DNA from 4 places in the Kitasatospora sp. SC0581 genome. Region 4 is predicted to be linked to each of the others. Evidence: riboswitches for the same ligand, from Rfam matches in the RefSeq annotation. Region 4 holds a riboswitch; each other region holds the start of a gene.
What was found. A riboswitch is a leader RNA that binds a small molecule or an ion and turns the genes downstream of it on or off. The one in region 4 is predicted to bind cyclic di-AMP.

Region 1 (2,191 bases), on a different contig from region 4:
GACGTGGTAGACGCCGGAGTCCTTGCCGTTGTTGGACCAGAACAGCAGGTCGCCCGCCTGGAGGCTGTCCAGCGAGACGTGGGTGCTGGCGGCGGCCTGGTCGGCGGCGACGCGCGGGACGGAGACGCCCGCGGCGCGCAGCGCGGCCTGGGTCAGGCCGGAGCAGTCCCAGCCGCCGTTGCCGGTGCCGCCGTAGACGTACGCCTGACCGACCTTCGACTGGGCGAAGGAGACCGCGGCGGCCATGCTGCCGGTCGCGGCCGGCGCCTGGGTCTGCGTCTGGGCCTGGGGCTGCGGAGCGGGCTTGGTGGCGGGCTTCGCGGCCGGCTTGGTGGACGGCTTGGCGGCCGGGGCCTCGGGCTGCGCGGTCGGCTGGGCGTTCACGGCACCGCCGTTCGCGGACTGGCCGGACTTCTGCGAGCGGTCGAACCAGGTGAAGTCCGAGCCGGACGTGCCGGCGGAGGACTGGCCGGCCCGGGCCTGGCCGTTGCCGCCGAAGGACAGCTGCTGGCCCGGGTAGATGGTGTCCGGACCCTCGGTCAGGGTGCCGCGGTTGAGGTCGTACAGCCGCTGCCAGCCGCCCTGCACCTTGTGCTGGTCGGCGATCGCGGACAGCCAGTCGCCCTCGACGACGGTGTAGTCGCCGCCCTGGGCCTGCTGCTGGCGCTTCTGCACCCAGTCGCTCCGGTTGCCGGAGGCGGCGGAGTCGGTGGAGGCCTGCGCGTCGCCCTGGGCGGGCGCGGCGGGCTTCGCGGCGGGGGTCTGGGGCTGTGCGGGCTTGGCGCTGGGCTTCGCGGCCGGAGCGGCCGGCTTGGCGCTCTGGGCGGGCGCGGCGGGCTTGGCGGCGGTCGAACCCGCCGAGGTGTCAACGGCGGCCGCGGCGCCGCCCTTGGTGAGCCCGGCCTGGACCGAGCAGACCGGCCAGGCGCCGGGGCCCTGCGAGGCGAGGACCTTCTCGGCGACGGCGATCTGCTGGTCCTTGGCGGCCAGGTCGGCGCGGGCCGCGTAGGCCGTGCCGCCGAAGGCGGACCAGGTGCTGGAGGTGAACTGGAGGCCGCCGTAGAAGCCGTTGCCGGTGTTGATGCTCCAGTTGCCGCCGCTCTCGCACTGGGCGACCTTGTCCCAGGTGGCGACGGAGGCGGCCGAGGCGGTGCCGGTGGTGAGGCAGGGGACGGTGAGGCCGACGCCCGCGACGCCGAGGGCGGCGATCACGCGACGGGTACGGCCGGACAGACGGGTGCCGTTGGTGGGCAGCATGAAGACGTGGTCCTCTCCCACGCCTGCGAGGTGAGCTGTCGGATTCGGGCTGGAGTTGCCCGGCCGTGCGGTGAGCACGGCTTCACCCCTAGCCCTGGACCGTTCCGGAGAGCGGTCCGGGGCGACTTACCTGTGGGTCCCCCGCTCCTGCCGTGGTGCGTTTTCGCGCTTCCAGGACATCCGACGGCAGGACTCGGCGTTGCGGATGACCGGGTTCGTGTGGTCACGAACGGGGAGCACGTTAATCAGACTTAAGTTCAAACTGCAAACCACTGTGATGTGCATCACGGTTTAGTGGAAACTGCCAAAATTGCCACTCACCATGATCGTAAATGATCGTTTTCAGGCAATGCTGTTGTGGAAGCCGACAACTGGCTCCGCCTCAGGAGTGGCGTGACGGTGCGTCGAATCGCGGAGTGGCGCACTCCGGCGGGTGGGGGAGCGGTCGCGATCGGAGCATGTGAATCCACGCTCCCTATTTCCTTTCAAATAGCGCCAGAACGGACATTCCCCTTCATTGCCGGGTGACTCCCGTACGGGACGGACGGGGTGGGGGAAGTACGCGGAAGGGCCCGGAACGCGATCCGTTCCGGGCCCTTCGGTGCGCGCGAACCCGCGCGCGGTGTCCTTATCGTCCGCCAGGCCCCTCGGCGGCCGCGTGGGCGCCACGGGAGCCCTCCACGACCCCCTCGGCCTCGGCGGCGGCCGCCGCCTCCGCCTCGGCCCGTGCCAGGTCCTCCGGGGACGGCGTGGGCAGCGCGGCCAGGTAGGTGGAGGCGATCAGCTGGCCGACCGACGGGTAGGCGCCCAGCGGCGCGGCCGACGGGCAGCCGGTCTCCTCGGCGGCGGTGGCGAGCAGCTCGGAGTCCGCCTCCGGGCCGATCACCAGCGGGGCCAGCGCCGGGCGCTGCGAGCCGGTGTCCTTGAGGTGGTT
Region 2 (2,191 bases), on a different contig from region 4:
GACCAGCTGCAGGACCAGGTGGCCCGCGGCCAGGAGCAGATGACCCAGCTCCAGGGCGGCCTCGCCGAGGTGGCGGGCGAGCAGTACCGCAGCGGCGGCATCGACCCGTCCGTCCAGCTGATGCTCTCCTCGGACCCGTCCGGCTACCTGGACAAGGCCTCCACCGTCCAGCAGGCCAGCACCAGTCAGGCCGAGGCGCTCAAGGGGCTGCTGGACCAGCAGCGCCGGCTGGACCAGGAGAAGACCGAGGCGGCCGCCGTGCTCGCCTCGCTGGACACCACCACCAAGGACCTGAACCAGGCCAAGTCGGACGTCAACACCAAGCTGAAGGCCGCCCAGGACCTGCTGAACTCGCTGAGCTCCGCCGACCGCGCCGCGCTGCGGGCCCAGCAGGCGCAGGACGACCGCGCCTCGCGCGGCAGCGACCGGGTCGACCTCGGCAGCCTGCCGCCGGCCAGCGGCTACGCGGCCACGGCGCTGGCCAAGGCGATGAGCAAGCAGGGCTCGCCGTACGTGTGGGGCGCCACCGGGTCGACCACCTTCGACTGCTCGGGCCTGATGGTCTGGGCGTACGGGCAGGCGGGCGTCTCGCTGCCGCGCACCTCGCAGGAGCAGGGCCACTACGGCACCCGGATCCCCTCGCTGGACCAGGCCCAGCCGGGCGACCTGGTGATCTACGGCCCCGACATGCACCACGTCGGGATGTACATCGGCAACGGCATGGTGGTCCACGCGCCGCACACCGGCGACGTGGTGAAGGTGATGAAGGCCGACGCGATGTCGATCAACACCATCCGCCGGGTCTGACGGCCCGACACGCCCGAGGGGCTTCCGCGGGGGCCTGTGAAAAGCGCCACCCCCGTTCGGGGTGGCGTTTCGGGTTTCCGGCCCTTCGACGACCACATGGTGAGAATCGATCAGCCTTGTGTGCGTCAATGGTCACCATCGGTCATTTTCACAAAGGAACTTGGGTAATCTTCTGTCTTTTTTCTGACAAGGATTTGAACCGATCACGGTTCAGTTACTAGGGTCATGCTCCGAACCACCGCACTGTCGATCGCCCAGCCAGGGTGGCGGCGGTGGTTACCGTCGAGTTCGCAAGGCAGCGGGACAGGTCGAAGCGACTGTCCGACAGGGGAGCCCAGTGGTAGGGGGCGCTGCGGAGCGGAGCCGGGGAACCACGTTCCTCCGGGGTGAATCGGCGCCAGGTCGGCCGGTGGAACGGCCGTGAGGCGTCGTAGGGCATGCTTCCGGCCCGAACCCGTCAGCTCACCCGGTAGGCGGCCGTAGGAAGAAGGAGTCCGCCTTCGTGGCGTCCCATCGTCGTCCCAAGCCCGCCGGCCGCGCCCGGGTCTCGATCCTGACCGGCGTCGCCGCCGCAGCCGTCGTCCTCTCCGCGCAGGGTGCCCACGCGGACCCGCAGCCGACCAAGGAACAGGTCAAGGGGCAGGTCGACCAGCTCAACGAGCAGGCCGAGGTCGCGACCGAGAACTACAACGCCGCCCAGGCCAAGCAGCAGGACCTGGAGAAGCAGGTCTCCGGCCTGCAGGACCAGGTGGCCCGTCAGCAGGCCCAGGTCACCGAGCTCCAGGGCGGCCTCGCCGAGATCGCCGGCGAGCAGTACCGCAACGGGGGGATATCCCCCACCGTCCAGCTGATGTTCTCCTCCAGCCCGGACAGCTTCCTCAGCCAGGCCGACGCGCTGAACCAGGCCGGCAGCACCCAGAAGGGTCAGCTGAAGGAGCTCCAGGAGCAGCAGCGCAAGCTCGACCAGGACCGCAACGAGGCCCAGGGCAAGCTCGCCGAGCTGGAGTCGACCACCCAGCAGCTGAAGGCCTCCAAGGACGAGGTCCAGGGCAAGCTGAAGGCGGCCCAGGACCTGCTCAACACGCTGACCGAGCAGGACCGCCAGGCGCTGCGCCAGGCCGAGGAGAAGGCCGCCGCCGAGGCCAAGGCCAAGGCCGACGCCGCCCAGGCCCAGCAGCAGCAGGCCGACCGCGCCTCCCGCGACAACAGCCGCGGCAGCCTCTCGGCCCCCACGACCACCGCTCCGGTGAACGTGGCCCCCGGCAGCTCGCGCGGTGCCGCCGCGCTGTCCGCCGCCGCCTCCAAGATCGGCAGCCCGTATGTCTGGGGCGCCACCGGCCCGGGCTCCTTCGACTGCTCCGGTCTGATGGTCTGGGCGTACAAC
Region 3 (2,191 bases), on a different contig from region 4:
AGACGCCGCGCGGAAGCCCCCGGTCCGGTGCTGGTGCTCCGGGCCGGGGGCTTCGCGCTGGGTCCGCCCGGGCGGGTGCCTCAGGGCGGGTGCGTCAGGGGTTGAGGCCGCGCTGCTGGAGCCAGGGCTCCGGGTCGACCGGGGCGCCGCCGCCGGGGCGGACCTCCATGTGCAGGTGCGGGCCGGTGACGTTGCCGGTCGCGCCGACCTTGCCGATCTGCTGACCGGCGGCGACCTTGCCGGAGCCCTTGGTGATCGCGGAGAGGTGGCAGTACCAGATCTCGGTGCCGTCGGGCAGGGTCTCGACGATCCGGTAGCCGTACGAGCCGGCCCAGCCGGCCGAGGTGATGGTGCCCTGGCCGAGCGCGTGGACCGGGGTGCCGGTGTCGGCGGCGAAGTCCAGGCCGGTGTGCAGGTTGGCCCAGTAGCGGGCGCTCTGGCCGTAGTGGGCGGAGAGCCGGTAGTCCGTCACCGGGAGGGTGAGGGCGGCGGCCTTGGCCCGCTCGGCCTCCTCGGCGGCGCGCTTGGCCTCGGCCTCCTTGGCGGCGGCCTTGGCCTCCGCCTCCTGGGCGGCCTGGAGCCGGGCGGTCTCCTCGGCGGCGGTGCGCTGGCTGTCGGCCTGGTTCTGGATGCGGGCGGCGAGCGCGAGGCCGGGGTCGGCGGAGAGGGCGACCGCCGTCTCGTCCGGGGCCTCGATGGCGGGGGCGGCGGCCGGGGTCGCCGAGGTGAAGCCGGTGGCACCCAGGGTGGCGGCGACGGCGGTGACGCCGAGCAGCGGGGAGGTTCCGCGGGTCTGACGCGGCATCCGGTGGCGGTTGGTCTCGGCCTCCGCGGCGAAGTCCTCCGGGCCGAAGGCCTCGGGGCCGTCCGGACCGGGGTGGTCGAGGAGCTGGGTACCGGCTGCGAAGCCGGCCGGGTGTGCCGGGGTGTGCGTCGACGCCACGGAGGCGCGCTCCTTTCCTTCCTTCGCGCCTACCGGGTTAGCTGACGGGTTCGGAGCAGGAAGGTCTCCTACGGCCGGGCCGGAGCCCCGCCGATTCACCCCAAGGAACGTGGTTCCCCGGCTCCCTGACCTGCCCGGAGGCCGGTCGGTGGGATTAGGCGACGGCGCACGGTGCCGTCTGGGTACGGCGTTGACAACCGCGCTGCGTTATCAAACGTTAATCCTAGGAGGCTCTGATTCCAAGCCATCCGTTCGGAGCAGCCCCGCGGCAGGTGATCGGACGTCAACGAACGGTCCCTCATGCACGGCCCCATCTGAGTACGCCTACTCATGTGCGGCCCGGCCGGACCGCAGCATCCTGACGCCATGAGCGCACCGATGCAGACCCGCACCACGGCCGCCTACTACCTCCAGGCCGTCCTGTCCTTCGCCCTGTCGGGCACCGCCCTCGCCGTGGGGATCATCTACCTGCCGGTCGGCGGGTGGACCCGGGCCTTCCTCGGGCTCGGCCTCCTCTTCACGGTCAGCTCCGCGTTCACGCTGGCGAAGGTGATCCGGGACCGGCAGGAGTCCAACGACATGGTCACCCGGGTGGACCAGGCCCGGCTGGAGAAGCTGCTCAGCGAGCACGACCCGTTCAAGGTCGAAGGGGTCTGACCGCTTCCTCCCCCTCTTCTCCGACGCCTCCGACGCCTCCGACGCCTCCGACGCCCGACCGCTTGACGGCTAAGGCTATTAGCCTTAGCTTTATGGCTATCGGCAGCAACGCCGATGCCCCGCACCGGCGGCCCGAGGAGGACCCCATGAACGGCACCATCACCCCGAGCACCCAGTACCTCACCGTCCCCGGCGGCCGGATCGCCTACGACGACACCCGGCAGGGCGACGGCACCCCGGTCGTCCTGCTCCCCGGCATGCTCGACAGCCGGGCCGCGTACCGGCACCTGCGCCCGCTGCTCGTCGCCGCCGGCCACCGGGTCGTCACCATGGACCTGCGGGGCTTCGGCGAATCCTCGATCACCTGGGACGACTACGGCCCCGCCGCCCTCGCCGGCGACGTCCTCGCCCTGCTCGACCACCTCGGCATCGAGCGCGCCGTCCTCGCCGGGAACTCGTACACCGGGGCCACCGTCGTCAAGGCCGCCGGGGACGCCCCCGAGCGGGTCGCCGGGATCGTCCTGCTCAACGCCTTCGTCGAGAACCCGCCGCAGGGCGCCCTGATGCGCGGCGCCATGGGCCTGATGGGCG
Region 4 (2,191 bases):
GTCGAAGCGTCCGGAGGCGCCCTCGTCCCGGCTCTCCGGCACCGACCGGGTGGTGACCGCGATCACGGCGGCGGCGAGCGGCAGGTTCAGCAGGAAGATCCAGCGCCAGCCGGGGCCGTCCACCAGCCAGCCGCCGAGGAAGGGGCCGACCGCCGCCGACACCCCGCCGAGGCCGGACCAGAGCCCGACCGCCGCCGAGCGGTCGTCAGGGTGGAAGACGGCCTGGAGCATGGCGAGCGAGCCGGGGGTGAGCAGCGCCCCGCCGATGCCCTGGACGGCGCGGGCGGCGATCAGCACGTGGATGTTCGGCGCGGCGGCGCAGGCCGCGGAGGCGACGGCGAACCAGACCACGCCGATCAGGAAGACCTTGCGCCGCCCGTAGCGGTCGCCGAGCGCGCCGCCGAGCAGGATCAGGCCCGCCAGGGTGAGCAGATAGGCGTTCAGGGTCCATTGCAGGGACGCGAGGGAGGCGCCGAGGTCGGCGCCGATCCGGGGCAGCGCGACGTTCACCACGGTGCCGTCCAGCATCGCCATGCTGGAGCCGAGCACCGTCGCCATTAGTACCCAGCGACCCTGCGCGGTGCCCAGGCGCAGGGTGCCGGCCTCGGAGGTGGCCACGGGCGAATCCTGCGCTGCCGAGGCGCACGTGACAAGGGTCACCGGTGGGTGTGTTGGCGGCTGGCGGTGCGTGAGCGGACGGGTGCGCGGCGTGGCCGATCTCGGCGCAGGGTCGTGGATCAGTGGCGGGGGGTGAATGGGTTGTGTACGCACCGTGGGTCCGGGCCTGCGGAGGGTCACTGGGACAGGGGGGATCGTTGCCGTTTCAAGAGATCGACATTGCTTCACCCGAACGGATGGGTTTTAGTTCAGCGACCGCCCGGCCAGTCCGGACGGATCCGCCGGGTGGAACGCCGAGTCCTGCCGCTGCCCGGTGGTTCGAAACGAACTCTGTACGGCAGGAGCGGGGGACCCACAGGTAAGTCGCCGGACTGGAGTTCGCGCCTCAGGGCGCGGGCGTCCAGGACCGGCTTGGGGTGAAGCCGCGCAAGCGGCCGGGCAACTCCAGCCCGAACCCGACAGCTCACCTCGCAGGCGTCGGAGAGGAAAATTCCATGCCTGCACAGGCTCGTCGTATCGCCCTGCCCCGCGCCGCCCGCATCGGCATCGCCACCGCCGTCACCGGTGTGTCCTTCGCCCTCCCGCTCGTCACCGCGATGAGCGCCCAGGCCCACACCCCGGCCGCTCCGGCCGCCGCCTCCACCGAGGCCAAGCAGGCCACGCAGGCCGCCGCTCCGGCCGCCCAGGCCGCGCAGGAGAGCTACCGCGTCGTCAGCGGTGACACCCTGTCCAAGATCGCCGACGCCAGGAACGTCGAGGGCGGCTGGCACGCGCTGTACGAGCAGAACCGCTCGGTCGTCGGCGCCAACCCGAACCTGATCTTCCCGGGCCAGCAGCTCGCGCTGTCCGGCCACGCCGCCCCGGCCGCCGACGCCGCCCCGGCGAAGCCCGCCGCCCCGGCCAAGCCCGCCAAGCCGTCCGCTCCGGCGACCCAGGCCGCCAAGCCGCAGGCCCAGGTCCAGGTGCAGACCGAGGCCGCCAAGCCCTCCGCGCAGCTCGAGACCCAGCTCCAGGTCGCCGTTCCGGCCCAGGCCGTGACCGCCACTCCGGTCGCCGCCGCCACCTCCGGCTTCGTCGCCCCGCTGGCCGGCCCGCGGCTCGGCACCGCCTACGGCGTGGCCGGCTCGATGTGGGCCTCCGGCCACCACACCGGCCAGGACTTCGTCGCCTCCACCGGCACCCCGCTGCGCGCCGTCGCCAACGGTGTCGTGGTCAAGGCCGGCAACGGCGGCGCCTACGGCAACGAGGTCGAGATCAGGCTCGCCGACGGCCACTACGCCGAGTACGCGCACCTCTCCTCGATCGGCGTGAGGATCGGTCAGACCGTCACCGCCGGCCAGCAGATCGGCCTCTCCGGCGCCACCGGCAACGTGACCGGCCCGCACCTGCACTTCGAGATCCGCAACGGCTCGGAGTACGGCTCGGACATCAACCCGGTCGCCTACCTGCGCGCGCACGGCGTCGCGCTCTGACCCCGAGGGCTTCGAGCTCCGAGGTACCAGGAACCACCGCCGCTGCGGGCGAACCGATCGCCCGGGATGGTCATGTCGGGTGACCGCTCGACCGGGTGATC

Region 1: it holds a riboswitch for cyclic di-AMP, as region 4 does, so the genes downstream of both, ACLWS4_RS00085 (transglycosylase family protein) here and ACLWS4_RS17585 (M23 family metallopeptidase) in region 4, are expected to answer to the same signal.
Region 2: it holds a riboswitch for cyclic di-AMP, as region 4 does, so the genes downstream of both, ACLWS4_RS04795 (NlpC/P60 family protein) here and ACLWS4_RS17585 (M23 family metallopeptidase) in region 4, are expected to answer to the same signal.
Region 3: it holds a riboswitch for cyclic di-AMP, as region 4 does, so the genes downstream of both, ACLWS4_RS30910 (M23 family metallopeptidase) here and ACLWS4_RS17585 (M23 family metallopeptidase) in region 4, are expected to answer to the same signal.

The regions. Positions count from the first base shown of each region.
Region 1 is NZ_JBLRWA010000001.1:15,582-17,772, reverse strand. It holds gene ACLWS4_RS00085 (transglycosylase family protein) at 1-1,278, opposite strand, end outside; cyclic di-AMP (ydaO/yuaA leader) riboswitch at 1,265-1,435, opposite strand; gene ACLWS4_RS00080 (hypothetical protein) at 1,886-2,191, opposite strand, start outside.
Region 2 is NZ_JBLRWA010000002.1:369,920-372,110, forward strand. It holds gene ACLWS4_RS04790 (C40 family peptidase) at 1-807, shown strand, start outside; cyclic di-AMP (ydaO/yuaA leader) riboswitch at 1,146-1,299, shown strand; gene ACLWS4_RS04795 (NlpC/P60 family protein) at 1,310-2,191, shown strand, end outside.
Region 3 is NZ_JBLRWA010000030.1:24,181-26,371, forward strand. It holds gene ACLWS4_RS30905 (hypothetical protein) at 1-1, shown strand, start outside; gene ACLWS4_RS30910 (M23 family metallopeptidase) at 95-943, opposite strand; cyclic di-AMP (ydaO/yuaA leader) riboswitch at 956-1,114, opposite strand; gene ACLWS4_RS30915 (YiaA/YiaB family inner membrane protein) at 1,310-1,600, shown strand; gene ACLWS4_RS30920 (alpha/beta fold hydrolase) at 1,693-2,191, shown strand, end outside.
Region 4 is NZ_JBLRWA010000009.1:235,109-237,299, reverse strand. It holds gene ACLWS4_RS17590 (MFS transporter) at 1-558, opposite strand, end outside; cyclic di-AMP (ydaO/yuaA leader) riboswitch at 910-1,110, shown strand; gene ACLWS4_RS17585 (M23 family metallopeptidase) at 1,113-2,090, shown strand.